2 regions of the Janibacter melonis genome follow, and region 2 is predicted to be linked to the other one. Evidence: predicted binding sites of a transcription regulator. Region 2 holds the regulator's gene; the other holds the start of a gene.
The links. The regulator LexA, encoded in region 2, represses DNA repair genes until DNA is damaged. The targets are predictions, from matches to a motif close to TCGAACANNTGTTCGA.
Positions count from the first base shown of each region.

Region 1 (7,204 bases), 240 kb from region 2:
GGCTAGCGCCGGCGGCGCCGCTCGTTCCACATGACGACGGCCGTGAGGATCGAGCTCGCGAGGAGGGCGGCCTTGGGCAGCTGGGTCCACAGCGACCACGTCGAGTAGTCGTAGCCCCGACGACCGGGTGCGACCCAGAGCTCGCGCCGGTCACCGGTCTCGACGCGGCCGTCCCCGCGGCAGGCGACCCACCAGCCCGTGCGGGTCCGGCCGTCGTCGTCGGTCCACCTGACGTCCACGCGGTCACCGACGTCGTTCTTCGCGCACCGGTCGGTGTTCGCCGTGACGTGGGTGACCATCACCTCGCGCCGGTCGGTGAGACCGAGCGCGTGGTGCCGCCAGTCCCCCATGAAGACCATCATCCCGAGCGCGACGACGACGAAGAGCCCGAGCATCCACCGGGTCATCTGCCACCACGTGCGCCAGAGGCGCCGGGCGAAGGGGGGCCGCCCCGGGGAGCCGGTCTGCGTCACCGGCCGCTCTCGGCCAGGGCCTCGGCGAGGTCCTTCGCGGTGCGCAGGGTCGCGACGGCGGACGCCGGGGTGGCCCCGGCCAGACCGCACGTCGGGGTGACGACGACGTCGGCCAGGCTCGCCGTCGTCAGACCGATCCGCCCCCAGGCCCCGGTGAGCCGGTCGTGGGCGGTGCGCCAGTCGGCGCCGACCCGCACCGCTCCTGCCCACAGGTGCGCTCCCCCTTCGACGGCCGCGGCGAGCTGCTCCCAGCGCGAGCCGTCGAGGAGGGTCGTGTCGAGCGAGAGCCCGTCGGCACCGGCCTCGTGCAGGAGCGTGACGGGGACCTCCGCGGCGCAGCAGTGGACGACGGTGCGGTGGTCGCCGGCGGCGTCGAGGACGACGCGAAGGGAGTCGCGCACCTCCGAGCGGTCGACGGCACGCAGCCGCCCGTACCCGGACTGCGTCGGCAGCCGCCCCTCGAGCACTGCGGGCACCGCGGGCTCGTCGACCTGGACGACGAGGTCGGCGCCGGGGACGAGCCGGGCGACCTCGGCGACGTGCGTGCGCAGGCCCTCGGCGAGCGACTCGGTGAGGTCGCGACGCGCGCCGTGGTCGCTGACGACGCGCTCGCCACGGGTGAGCTCGAGGGTGGCGGCGAGGGTCCACGGACCGCTGACCTGGAGCTTGAGCGGGCCCTGCCAGCCGTCGTAGGCCTCGGCGAGCTCGTCGAGGTCGTGGCGCAGGTGGGCCGCGGCCCGGCCCTCGTCGCGGCCGGGGCGGTCGACGAGCCGCCAGCCGAAGGGCTGGGTCTCGACGTGCAGGCCCTCGAGGAGCGATGCCGCGCGGCCGACCATGTCGGCCCCGACCCCGCGGCCGGGGAGCTCGGGCAGGTGGGGCACGCCGTCGCCGAGGAGGTCGCGCACGGCCCGGACGGCCTCGCGGGGGCTCTCGCCCGGCCAGCTGCCGACGCCGCTCACCCGGGTCGTCATGGGCAGGTCGGGGCTCGTCGAGGTCACGCCGGGCATCATCGCACCGGCGTCGCTCACAGGGTGAGCCGCAGCCGCACGGTGTCGCCGACGCCCACCCTCTCGGCGCGCTGGACCGCGACCTTGATGGGCACGTAGTAGCCGCCCTCGCGGGGGAAGAGCGAGGTGGTGAAGTCGGTGGCCCCCACCCGGCCCGACACCGGGATGCACCCCCAGCCGTAGGTGAGGTCTCGCGCGACATCGGCCACCTCCTGCGCCTGCGCGGCCGGCATCACCGCGAAGACGTAGGGCGCCGGCCCCCGCCACTCGACGACCTCCGCCTCGAAGTCCATGTCCACCCCGCCATCGTGGCACCACCCCCCGTCAGCCTTGGGAAGGCTGATGGTCGAGGGGGGAGGGGCGCTTGGTGGTTGAGGTGCGAGGGCCGCCAGGCCCGAGCCTCGAGACCACGGGGCCGTCGATGGTCGAGGTGCGAGGGCCGCCAGGGCCCGAACCTCGAGGCCACCCGACAGCTGGAGGTCGAGGTGACGCGCCATCGGCGGTTGAGGCGCGAGGTCCGCCAGGCCCGGAGCCTCGAAACCCTTGCTGACCGTTCACCGACAAGGCCTGGCCTGTTCGAACACCTGTTCGATATCGTGGAGCCATGGCGACGATGCCGCAACTCCTCGACCCGGGCACCCCGGGCCAGAGCCGCGTGCCAGCCCTCCTCGACCAGGCCCACGCCGTCGTCGACAGCCTCCAAGAGGCGATCGCCGCCGACCAACGCACCGCTGGGCGGGCCCTGCGCGCCGATCTCGTCGAGGTCGAACGCCTCGCCCGACGTGTCGAGGCCGCACGGCTGCGCCTGGTCGCCCGGGCGGACTCCGTGCGCGTGGCGGAGCGCACCGGGCACACCGACACCGGGGCCTGGGTCGCACAGTCCACGAACGGCGACCGACGACCCGCCTCACGCGACGTACGCCTCGCCACCGCCTTGACCGCGCCCAGCACGCCACCCCCAAGTGACTCCCCTGATCAGACCCCTGTCGGTCTGACCCTCGTCGGCTCTGAATCCCCTAGCACCCCGCCCGAACCGCCGCAGCCCGAGCTCGCCCGCACCGCCGCAGCCCTCGACGACGGGCGGATCAGCGCCGACCACGCCCGCGTCATCACCCAGGCGATGGACGACCTCCCCGACGGGCTCACCCTCGAGCAGCGCCGCGCCTGCGAGGCCGAGCTCCTCCTGCTCGCGGTCAACCGGGCACCGGCCAAGCTACGGATCGCCGCCAGGCGCGTCCTCGAAGCCGTCGAACCCGACGAGGACGTCGTCGACGCCCACGAGGATGACGTCCTGGCCTCCGAAGAAGCCCACGCCCGCGACGAGTCGGCCTTCTGGATCCGCGACAACCACGACGGCACCATGACCGGGCACTTCACCGTCCCCTGGGCCGCCGGCGCCATCCTCGGCAAGGTCATCGACGCCATGACCGCACCCCGACGCCGCACCCAGCCCGGCTCGGACACCGTGATCACCGAGCCCAGCGACCTCGCCCGCCTCACCGGCGACACCCGCGTCGACGAGCTCGACTGGCAGCACCGCCGCGGCCTGGCCTTCGCCGACCTCCTCACCCGCATCCCCACCGACCACCTCTCCCGCAAGGTCGCCGCCACCCTCCTGGTCACCACCCGACTCGACGACCTCACCGCAGACCTGCGCCGAGCCGGGAGCACCGACGCCGGCGACCACCTCGACGCCGGCACCATCCGCCGCATGGCCTGCGCCGCCGGGATCATCCCCGTCGTCCTCGGCGGACCCTCACAACCCCTCGACCTCGCCCGCCAGAAGCGGCTCTTCACCGAAGCCCAAGCCCTCGCCCTATCCCTGCGCTACGACACCTGCGCCGCCCAAGGATGCGAACGCCCCTTCGCCTGGACCGAGATCCACCACCTCCACGCCTGGCGAGACGGCGGCCAGACCGATCTGCTCAACGCCATCCCCCTGTGCGGCTACCACCACCGCATGATCGACGGACCCGACTGGCAGCACACCGTCCACCGCGCACACGACGACACCGCGACGATCCACTTCCACCGGCGCACGTAGAAGGACGCACGCGGTGATGACGCGGCGGCGGTCCCGGAGGGGGTGTGCGCGGTCAGCGGGCGGTGGACGCGATGGTCGCCGAGCCGACGACACGAGTGCCCTCGTAGAGCACGACCGACTGGCCCGGCGCGATGCCGCGCACGGCCTCGTCGAGGTCGACGACGAGGCGAGGGCCAGAGCCGTCTCCGTCCTCAAGGCGAGGGCCGGAACCGTCCTCGTCCTCACGGCGAGGGCCGGAGCCGTCTCCGCCCTCGAGGCGGGCGCGGGCCGGGATCTCCTCGCCGTGGGCGCGCAGCTGCGCACCCACGCGCACCTCGCCGGTCGGCGCGGGACCGCACCAGCGCGGCTGGGTGCCGACGACCTGGCGCACGCCGAGCAGGTCGGAGGTGCCGATGAAGACGCGGTTGCTCGAGGCGTCGACCCGGGTGACGAAGCGCGGCTCGCCGTCGAGGCTGCTGCGCTCGAGGCCCAGGCCCCGTCGCTGACCGACGGTGAAGCCGTAGGCGCCCGTGTGGGCGCCGACGACCTCGCCCGAGCGCTCGTCGACGACCTCGCCGGGCCGCTCACCGAGCCGGCCTGCGAGCCAGCCGCGGGTGTCGCCGTCGCTGATGAAGCAGATGTCGTGGCTGTCGGGCTTGCGGGCGACGGAGAAGCCTCTCTCCTGCGCCTCCTCGCGCACCTGCGGCTTCGTCGAGCGCCCGAGCGGGAAGAAGGTGCGGGCCAGCTGCTCGGCGTCGAGGACACCGAGGACGTAGCTCTGGTCCTTGGCCGGGTCGACGGCGCGGTGCAGCTCGCGGCCTGCTTGACCCTGCTCGACCTGCGCGTAGTGACCCGTCGCGACGGCGTCGAAGCCGAGGGCGAGCGCCTTGTCGAGGAGCGCGGCGAACTTGATCTTCTCGTTGCACCGCAGGCAGGGGTTGGGCGTGCGCCCGGCCTCGTACTCGGCGACGAAGTCGTCCATGACGTCGCGCTGGAAGGCCCCGGCCATGTCCCACACGTAGAAGGGGATGCCGAGCCGGTCGGCCACCCGGCGGGCGTCGCCGGAGTCCTCGATCGTGCAGCACCCGCGCGCGCCCTCGCGCAGCGTCGCGGCGCTGCGCGACAGCGCGAGGTGGACGCCGACGACGTCGTGGCCCTCGTCGAGCATCCGGGCGGCGGCGACGGCGGAGTCCACCCCACCGCTCATGGCGGCGACGACACGCATGGCGATCAGGCAGCGCCGCTGGCGCGGCGGGCACGGTCGACGGCGTCGGGCAGCGCGGAGAGCGCGGCGTCGACGTCGGCCTCGGTCGAGGTCCACCCGAGCGAGACGCGCAGCGAGCCGCGGGTCTCCTCCTCGCTGCGCCCCATGGCGAGCAGCACGTGGCTGGGCTGCGGCACACCGGCCTGGCAGGCCGAGCCGGTCGAGACCTCGACGCCGGCGGCATCGAGCAGGTACAGCAACGAGTCGCCGTCGCAGCCGGGGATGGTGATGTGGGCGTTGCCGGGCAGACGACGGGTGACGTCACCGAGCTCCCAGCAGCCGGAGACGCGGATGCTCGGGTCGATCTCACGGGCGCGGGTGAGGAAGCGGTCGCGCAGCGCGGCGACCCGGGCGGCCTCGGTCTCGATCTCGCCGACCGCCTCGGTGAGGGCGGCGGCGAGGCCGGCGATGCCCGCGACGGCGACCGTGCCGCTGCGCAGCGAACGCTCCTGGCCCCCGCCGTGGCTCGTCGGGACGAGCCGGGCGTCGCGCCGGGCGAGCAGCACGCCCACCCCGGTCGGCCCGCCGAACTTGTGCCCGCTCACGGCGAGCGTGTCCGCCTCGACCGCGGCGAAGTCGACGGGCAGGTGGCCCGCGACCTGCACCGCGTCGGTGTGGAAGGGGATGGCGTGCTCGTGGCACAGCCGTGCCATCGCGGCGACGTCCTGGACCGTGCCGACCTCGTTGTTGGCCCACATGACGCTGACGACGGCGACAGAGGCCGGGTCCTCCTTGACGGCGGCGCGCACGGCGTCGACCTCGATCGTGCCGCACTCCCCCGGCTCGACGAAGGTCAGCCGCGCCCCGGAGGTGTCGGCGAGGTGGGTCGCCGCGTCGAGCACCGCGTGGTGCTCCATCCCGGACAGCACGACGCGGTCGCGGGCGGGGTCGGCCTGGCGCGCGGCGAGGTAGGAGCCGAGCAGGGCGATGTTGTCGGACTCGGTGCCGCCGGAGGTGAAGATCACCTCGGACGGACGGGCACCGAGGGCATCGGCGACCGCCTCGCGCGACTCCTCGAGGACGCGCCGGGCCGCGCGGCCGGCGGAGTGCAGGCTCGAGGGGTTGCCGACGCGAGCCATCTGCGCGAGGACGGCGTCCCGGGCGACCGGGCGGATCGGGGTGGTCGCCGCGTGGTCGAGGTAGGTGCTCATCGCCGTCGAGTCTAGGCCGCCCACCTGTGGGGGCGGCCCGCCCGTCCTGCGGGGTCGGATCCCCCTTCGCCCTCGGTCAGGCGGCGATGACGCCGGTGCCCAGGAGGACGAAGAGGACGAGGGCGAGCCCGATCCGGTAGATGACGAAGGGGCGGAAGGTGTGGGTGGAGATGTAGCGCAGCAGCCAGGCGATGACCGCGTAGCCGATGACGAAGGAGATGACCGTCGCGACGGCGATCGGGCCCCACGCCGGCTCGACCGGCTCGTCCGCGATGTCGAAGAGCTGCTGGAAGCCCGAGAGCAGCACCGCGGGGATCGCGAGGAGGAAGGAGTAGCGGGCGGCGGCCTCACGGGTGTAGCCCATGAAGAGACCACCGGCGATCGTGCCCCCCGAGCGCGAGACGCCCGGGACGAGCGCCAGCGCCTGCCACAGGCCGTAGTACAGGCCGTGCCGGACGGTCAGCTGCTCGAGCTGGCGGTCCTGCTTCGCCCGGCGGTCGGCGACGTCGATGACGAGCGCGAAGACGAGCAGCATCGTCGCGGTGATCCACAGGTTGCGCGCCGGACCGGTGATGACGTCCTTGAGCGCGATGCCGAGCAGGCCGATGGGGATCGAGCCGAGGATGACCATCCACCCCAGGCGTGCCTGCGGGTCGCTGTGCGGGAGCTTGCCCGCGACGGCGAGGCACCACGACCGGATGATCCCGGCGATGTCCTTGCGGAAGTAGACGAGGACCGCCGCCTCCGTGCCGAGCTGGGTGATCGCCGTGAAGGCCGAGCCCGGGTCCTCGCCGAAGAAGCGCCCGACGATCGACTGGTGCGCGCTCGAGCTGATGGGCAGGAACTCGGTGAGCCCCTGCACGACGCCGAGGACGATCGCCTGCAGCCAGTCCATGTGTGGTGCTCCTGTGGGGTGGGGGTGGGTCGAGGAGGATCATGCCCTGCCGGACGTGCGAGACCCCGGGCGGGTGGTCCCGCCCGGGGTCGTGCGGGGGCTGGGTCAGCCCACCGAGATGTGCACGTGGTCGAAGTGGTTCTGGGTCGGGTCGCCCCGGTCCTCCATCGGCTTCCACGAGCCGCCGGGCATCCAGATCCGCTGCTTCCAGATGACGTACTTCACGTTGAGCTCGCTCGCGTGCTGCTGCACGAAGGCCGCGACGGCGTCGCCGTCGGCCGAGCCGCACATGACGTCGACAGCGTTGCCGGTGCCGTGGTCGCCGGGGTCGCCGGCGCGGTAGCCGCCGATGTTCGTCAGGTGGGGGTACTGCGAGCGGACCGCGGAGTAG
Region 1 covers NZ_CP044548.2:1,434,280-1,441,483, forward strand. The annotation lists gene EEW87_RS06745 (GAP family protein) at 1-6, shown strand, start outside; gene EEW87_RS06750 (hypothetical protein) at 3-473, opposite strand; gene EEW87_RS06755 (uroporphyrinogen decarboxylase/cobalamine-independent methonine synthase family protein) at 470-1,471, opposite strand; gene EEW87_RS06760 (DUF1905 domain-containing protein) at 1,498-1,773, opposite strand; gene EEW87_RS06765 (HNH endonuclease signature motif containing protein) at 2,085-3,524, shown strand; gene mnmA (tRNA 2-thiouridine(34) synthase MnmA) at 3,577-4,728, opposite strand; gene EEW87_RS06775 (cysteine desulfurase family protein) at 4,734-5,918, opposite strand; gene EEW87_RS06780 (undecaprenyl-diphosphate phosphatase) at 5,995-6,813, opposite strand; gene EEW87_RS16960 (VldE C-terminal domain-containing protein) at 6,919-7,204, opposite strand, start outside.
Region 1: the regulator LexA is predicted to act here: its motif matches at 2,057-2,072, upstream of EEW87_RS06765 (HNH endonuclease signature motif containing protein).

Region 2 (7,204 bases):
AGCACCGGCGCGTCTCGTGCCCCCGCGTCGAGGAGATCGGGGCCGAGGTCGGGGTCGCCGTCTGCGGGGTCGGTGGCGCGGGCGTCCTCGACGCCGTCGAGGATGCGTCGCAGGCGCTCGCTGGGCTCGTCCGGTCTGCGCATGGCGCGACGTTACGAACGCCGGGGGCTCGCAGCAGGCCACCACGGCAGGCTGTGGACGGCGGACCGCGCCGAGGGGCCCCTGTGGGTGAGGGGGACGAGACCCGCGGGGGCTACCCTCGCGGTGACATCAGTCCCGATCGAGCAGGAGCGTGATCCTCATGTGCCGACCCGTCCCGTGCGAGGTCTGCGGCAAGACGACCTGGGCCGGCTGCGGCGAGCACGTCGACCAGGTGCGCGCGCAGGTCCCCGACGAGCAGTGGTGCGACGGCCAGCACGCCGAGGCCGGCGCGAGCAGCTAGGCCCTCAGCGGGCCGCGGCGTCGACGAGAGCGGTGACCGCGGCCTGCACGGCCGGCACGCGCTGGAGGTCCTCGGTCGTCACGACGTGGATGTGGCGCCGGGTCGGCGGGTTGAGCGGGCGCACGACGACGTCGTCGTTGGCCGTGGCCTCGCGGATGATGTCGGGGATGAGCGCGACGCCCAGCCCCGCGGCGACGAAGCCCTGCACCGCGACGTAGTCCTCGGTCTCGAAGGCGACGCGTGGGGCGAAGCCCGCGTCGTGCGAGATCTGCAGCAGGTGACCGCGACATCGCGGGCAGCCCGCGATCCACTCCTCCTCCGAGAGGTCGGAGAGGTCGACCCGCTCCTCCTCGGCGAGGCGGTGCCCCTTCGGCAGGGCGATGCCCACCTCCTCGGTGAGGAGGGGGTGGACGACGAAGCCCTCGAGGTCCTCGCCCCGCCCGAGGTCGGTGCCGTCGTAGCTGAAGGCGACCGCGAGGTCGCAGTCGCCGCCGCGCAGCGCCGCGAGCGACTCGGGCGGCTCGGCCTCGGTGAAGGTGACCTTGACGTCCGGGTGCGCGCGGCGCACCGCGGCGAGGGCGCGGGGCACGAGGGTGACCGACGAGCTCGGGAAGGCCATCAGCCGGACCCGACCGGCGCGCAGGCCGGCGATGGCTGCCACCTCTTCCTCGGCGGCGTCGAGCGCGGCGAGGACCGGTCCGGCGTGCCGGGCGAGCACCTCGCCCGCCTCGGTGAGGCGCACCGAGCGACCGACCTTCTCGACGAGCACCGTGCCGGTGCGCTGCTCGAGACGGCGCACCATCTGCGAGACCGCCGGCTGGGAGTACCCGAGCGCGAGCGCGGCGGCGGTGAAGCTGCCCTCGTCAGCGATGGCGCGCATCACCCGCAGCCCTGCAGCGTCGATCATGCGGTCACGATAGCCGCAGCCCCGGCGCGCTCCGAGCGGCGCCGGGAGCCTCGCGCGCAGGACGGGCGGGCGGGACCGGACGAAGGGGTGCCCACCACCACCTGGTGGGGGCACCCCCTTCGCCCGCCGTGCACGCGAGGTCCGGGCGGATACTGGTGCGGTGAGCACCCCCGAGACCTTCCGCGAGATCGCCGACGTGCTGAGCCGCGGGCCGGCGCTGGCCCTCACCGGCGCGGGGATGTCGACCGACTCGGGGATCCCCGACTACCGCGGTCCGGACGGCACGCGCCGGGTGACGCCGATGCACCTCTCGGAGTTCGTCGGCAGCAGCGCCGCCCGGCGGCGCTACTGGGCGCGCAGCTACGTGGGGTGGCGCCGCTTCAGCGCGGCCCGGCCCAACCGCGCCCACGAGCTCGTCACGCACCTGCAGGAGCGCGGTCAGGTCGGCAGCGTCATCACCCAGAACGTCGACGGCCTGCACCAGGCGGCCGGCAGCACCGGTGTCGTCGAGCTGCACGGGAGCCTGGCCGAGGTGGTCTGCCTCGCGTGCGGCGCCCGGGAGGCCCGGGCCGCGCTCGACGAGCGGATGGCGCAGCGCAACCCCGGCTTCGACGCGGACAGCGACGAGATCCGACCCGACGGCGACGTGCGCCTCGAGGAGGTCGAGGTCGAGGCCTTCGAGGCGCCGCTCTGCCTCGTGTGCGGGTCGGACATGCTCAAGCCCGACGTCGTCTTCTTCGGCGGCTCGGTCGACAAGCCGCTCGTCGAGCACTGCTTCGCGCTCACGGAGGCGGCGCCGAGCCTGCTCGTGCTCGGGTCGAGCCTGCAGGTCATGTCCGGCCTGCGCTTCGTGCGGCGGGCCGCCAAGCTCGGCACGCCGGTCGTCATCATCACGAGGGGACGCACGCGCGGTGACGACCTCGCGACCCACCGGGTCGACGGCTCGCTCGACACGAGCCTGGACGCGCTGGCCCGCGCCAGCGCACAGGTCGGCTGACCGGCCCCGCCACGCAGGACGGGCCCGCCCCGTGCAGGGGCGGGCCCGTCCGGCCGGGGCGGCGCGCCAGGCTCAGATGCGGCGCAGGACCGCGGTGACCTTGCCGAGGATCGTCGCGTGGTCGCCGTCGATCGGCTCGAAGGCGGGGTTGTGGGGGAGCAGCCACACCTTGCCGTCACGTCGCTTGAAGGTCTTGACCGTCGCCTCGTCGTCGAGCATCGCCGCGACGATGTCGCCGTTGTCGGCCGTCGGCTGCTGGCGCACGACGACCCAGTCGCCGTCGCAGATCGCGGCCTCGATCATCGAGTCGCCGACGACGCGCAGGAGGAAGAGGGAGCCCTCGCCGACGACCTGCTTCGGCAGGGGGAAGACCTCCTCGACGCTCTCCTCGGCGACGATCGGCACGCCCGCGGCGATCTGGCCGAGCACCGGCACGTACGTCGCGGCGGGGTGGGCGTCCCCGCTGCCCGTCGCGTCGGGGTCGTGGGGGCTGGCGCCACCGCGGTAGCCGGCGATGTCGTGGGTCTGCGCGTCGCCCTCGGGGGAGCGGGGCGCATCGGGGGAGACGACCTCGATGGCGCGGGGCCGGTTGGGGTCACGGCGTAGGTAGCCCTTGCGCTCGAGCGCGGTCAGCTGGTGGGCCACCGAGCTCGGGCTCGTCAGCCCGACCGCGTCGCCGATCTCGCGCAGGCTCGGCGGGTAGCCCCGCGTCGCGACCGCGCTGCGGATCACCTCGAGGACCTTGACCTGCCGGGCGGTCAGCCCCTCGCCGTTGTCCCGCACCGGCAACGTGCGGATGTTGTCCTCGCTCATCGCGCCCCTCGCTGTCTCGCTCGCGCCGCGACCCGTGAGGGGGCGGCTGGTGGCCTGCTCCTGCGGGGGAGGACAGCGTTGTCGGTGCTCGCTGGTTGTCTCTCCCGTGTGGCCGACGGTAGTGCTCGGCCCGGTCTAGATCAAACACATGTTCGAGCGTGTCTTGTTCTCGCTCGAACACCTGTGCTAGACATCGTGCAGACGCCTCGTCGAACACCGGTTCGACCAGACGACCAGGAGGAGACCATGAGCGCACTCACCGTCCAGGCCCCGCAGCACGCTGCCCGGCCCTCGGCGCTGCGCGACCCGCGCCGGGCCGAGCGCCACCTCGTGTCCGTGCCGACGGGGACCGACGTCCCCACCGAGCTGCGGGTGACCCGTCGGGGTCGCCTCGCGCTCACGACGATCGCCGTCGCGGCCCTGCTCGCGCTCGGCACCGGCATCGCGACCGCGGGCGGCGAGGCCGCTGCGGCCACGACCGTCACCGTCGAGCAGGGGCAGACCCTCAGCGACGTCGCCGCCAGCCAGATGCCCGGCGTGCCCACGAGCGCGGCCGTCTCGGCGATCCGCTCGGAGAACGCGCTGAGCACCCCCTTCGTCCACGCCGGCCAGGAGCTCGTCATCCCGACGCGCTGACCGTCACGACGGATCACCAGACCACCCGGGTCCCTCGACCCGACCCGGGCGACGGCGACGGCCGCACCTCCACCGGGTGCGGCCGTCGTGCTGTCCCCGCCGGCTGTCGACGGGGCTCGCGTCGGCGTCTCGCCCGGTATCCCGGGACTTCTCGCCCGGGGGTTCGCCGGGTCTTGCGTGCGTGGTGGTGGGCGTGATGAAATGGCACTACATCTAGTGGTTGCACCGATGTCATTCGTCCACATGTAGTGCACATGTGAGGCGGAGTTGTCCACCGGTTGTCGACAGATGTCCACAGCAGAACCGCCCTGATCCACACCCCGGTCCACAGCTGGCGACACGCCTCGTGCTGGTGAGCCGGTGCCCGACCTGTGCCACCGTGCCCGAGAGGAGAGCATCGTGCACTGCCCCTTCTGCCGTCACACCGACTCTCGCGTCATCGACTCGCGCACGGCCGACGACGGGTCCTCGATCCGTCGCCGTCGGCAGTGCCCCGAGTGCAACCGGCGCTTCACCACGCTCGAGAGCGCGAGCCTGAGCGTGACGAAGCGCTCGGGTGCGGCGGAGCCCTTCAGCCGGGCCAAGGTCCTCGTCGGCGTCCGCAAGGCCTGCCAGGGCCGACCGGTCACCGAGGACCAGCTGGCCCTGCTCGCCCAGCGCGTCGAGGAGGCCGTACGGGCGCAGGGCAGCGCCGAGATCGACGCCCACGAGATCGGGATGGCGATCCTCGGCCCGCTGCGCGAGCTCGACGAGGTCGCCTACCTGCGCTTCGCGAGCGTCTACCAGGCCTTCGACTCGCTCGAGGACTTCGAGGCCGCCATCACCCTGCTGCGCGCCGAGCACACCGCTCTCGCGCAGGACGCCCCCTAGACCCCCGGGTACCGGCACGCGATCGGGCTGTCGGTACCCGGTGACACGCTCGATGCGAGGTCTTCCCTTGCACGCCGCACCACCCAGCACCACATGAGCAGCTCCACCTGCAGACCACGCACCACCGAGAGAGGGACCATGACCGAGACCGCCGGCAAGCCCAGCACCCGTCGATCCGCGAAGAACCGCGGCATCACGGTCGAGCGCATCTACACCACCGAGGGCGTCCACCCCTACGACGAGGTGACCTGGGAGAAGCGCGACGTCGTCCAGCAGAACTGGAAGACCGGCGCGACGATCTTCGAGCAGCGCGGGGTCGAGTTCCCCGACTTCTGGTCCGCCAACGCGAGCACCATCGTCACGACGAAGTACTTCCGCGGCGCCGTCGGCACGCCCGAGCGCGAGCAGGGTCTCAAGCAGCTCATCGACCGCGTCGTGCTCACCTACGTCAAGGCGGGCAAGGACCACGGCTACTTCGCGACCCCGGCCGACGCCGAGATCTTCGAGCACGAGCTGACCTACGCCCTGCTCCACCAGGTCTTCAGCTTCAACTCCCCGGTGTGGTTCAACGTCGGCACGAAGAGCCCCCAGCAGGTCTCGGCGTGCTTCATCCTCTCCGTCGACGACTCGATGGACTCGATCCTCAACTGGTACAAGGAAGAGGGCTTCATCTTCAAGGGCGGCTCCGGCGCCGGCCTCAACCTCTCCCGCATCCGCTCCAGCAAGGAGCTGCTCTCCTCCGGCGGCACCGCCTCCGGCCCCGTGAGCTTCATGCGCGGTGCCGACGCGTCGGCGGGCACCATCAAGTCCGGTGGCGCCACGCGTCGCGCGGCGAAGATGGTCGTCCTCGACGTCGACCACCCGGACATCGAGGAGTTCGTCGAGACCAAGGCCCGCGAGGAGGACAAGATCCGGGCCCTGCGCGACGCGGGCTTCGACATGGACCTCGGCGGCGCCGACATCGTCTCGGTCCAGTACCAGAACGCGAACAACTCGGTGCGCGTCAGCGACGAGTTCATGCGTGCGGTCGAGGACGGCACCGACTTCGGGCTCACCTCCCGCAAGGACGGCTCGGTCATCTCCACCGTCGACGCCCGTGAGCTCATGGGCAAGATCGCCAAGGCCGCGTGGGAGTGCGCCGACCCGGGCATCCAGTACGACGACACGATCAACGACTGGCACACGAACCCCGAGACGGGCCGGATCACCGCGTCCAACCCGTGCAGCGAGTACATGTCGCTCGACAACTCCAGCTGCAACCTCGCCTCGCTCAACCTGCTGAAGTTCCTGCGCGACGACGACACCTTCGACGTCGCGACCTTCCAGAAGGTCGCCGAGCTCGTCATCACCGCGATGGACATCTCCATCTGCTTCGCGGACTTCCCGACCGAGCCGATCGGCGAGACGACCCGTGACTACCGTCAGCTGGGCATCGGCTACGCCAACCTCGGTGCGCTGCTCATGGCGACCGGCCACGGCTACGACTCCGACGGCGGCCGCGCCCTCGCCGCGTCGATCACCTCGCTGCTCACCGGTGCCGCCTACAAGCGCTCCGCCGAGCTCGCCGCGGTCGTCGGCCCCTACGCCGGGTACGCCCGCAACGCCGACGCCCACAAGCGCGTCATGCGCAAGCACCAGGCGGCCAACGACCAGGTCCGCACGCTGCACACGATGGACAAGGACATCCACGCGGCCGCGACGAAGGCGTGGGACGCCGTCATCACGCTCGGCGAGAAGAACGGGTACCGCAACGCGCAGGCCTCGGTCCTCGCGCCCACCGGCACCATCGGCTTCATGATGGACTGCGACACCACCGGCATCGAGCCGGACTTCTCGCTCGTGAAGTTCAAGAAGCTCGTCGGCGGCGGCTCGATGCAGATCGTCAACCTCACCATCCCGCGCGCGCTGAAGAAGCTCGGCTACGCGCAGGAGACCGTCGAGGCGATCGTCGAGTACATCGCCGACAAGGGCCACGTCATCGACGCCCCCGGGCTGAAGACCGAGCACTACGAGGTCTTCGACACCGCGATGGGTGCGCGCTCGATCAGCCCGATGGGTCACGTGCGGATGATGGCGGCGACCCAGCCCTTCCTCTCCGGCGCGATCAGCAAGACGGTCAACCTGCCGGAGGACGCGACCGTCGAGGAGATCGAGGACGTCTACATCCAGGGCTGGAAGCTCGGGCTCAAGGCGCTCGCGGTCTACCGCGACAACTGCAAGGTCGGCCAGCCGCTCTCCGACGGCGGCTCGACCGCCAAGGACGCGAAGGACGCCAAGGACGCGAAGACCGAGGCCGCGGAGCCGGAGAAGGTCGTCGAGTACCGCCCGCTGCGTCGTCGTCTGCCCAAGCGCCGCACCTCGCAGACCACGTCCTTCGCCGTCGGCGGGGCCGAGGGCTACCTCACGTCGGGCACGTACGACGACGGCGAGCTGGGCGAGATCTTCCTCAAGTTTGGCAAGCAGGGCTCGACCCTCGCCGGTCTCATGGACGCCTTCTCCATCGCGATCTCCATCGCGCTGCAGCACGGCGTGCCGCTCG
Region 2 covers NZ_CP044548.2:1,195,353-1,202,556, reverse strand. The annotation lists gene EEW87_RS16800 (ComEA family DNA-binding protein) at 1-143, opposite strand, end outside; gene EEW87_RS16795 (hypothetical protein) at 302-442, shown strand; gene EEW87_RS05690 (LysR family transcriptional regulator) at 447-1,349, opposite strand; gene EEW87_RS05685 (NAD-dependent protein deacetylase) at 1,510-2,346, shown strand; gene lexA (transcriptional repressor LexA) at 2,419-3,159, opposite strand; gene EEW87_RS05675 (LysM peptidoglycan-binding domain-containing protein) at 3,406-3,795, shown strand; gene nrdR (transcriptional regulator NrdR) at 4,195-4,665, shown strand; gene EEW87_RS05665 (vitamin B12-dependent ribonucleotide reductase) at 4,804-7,204, shown strand, end outside.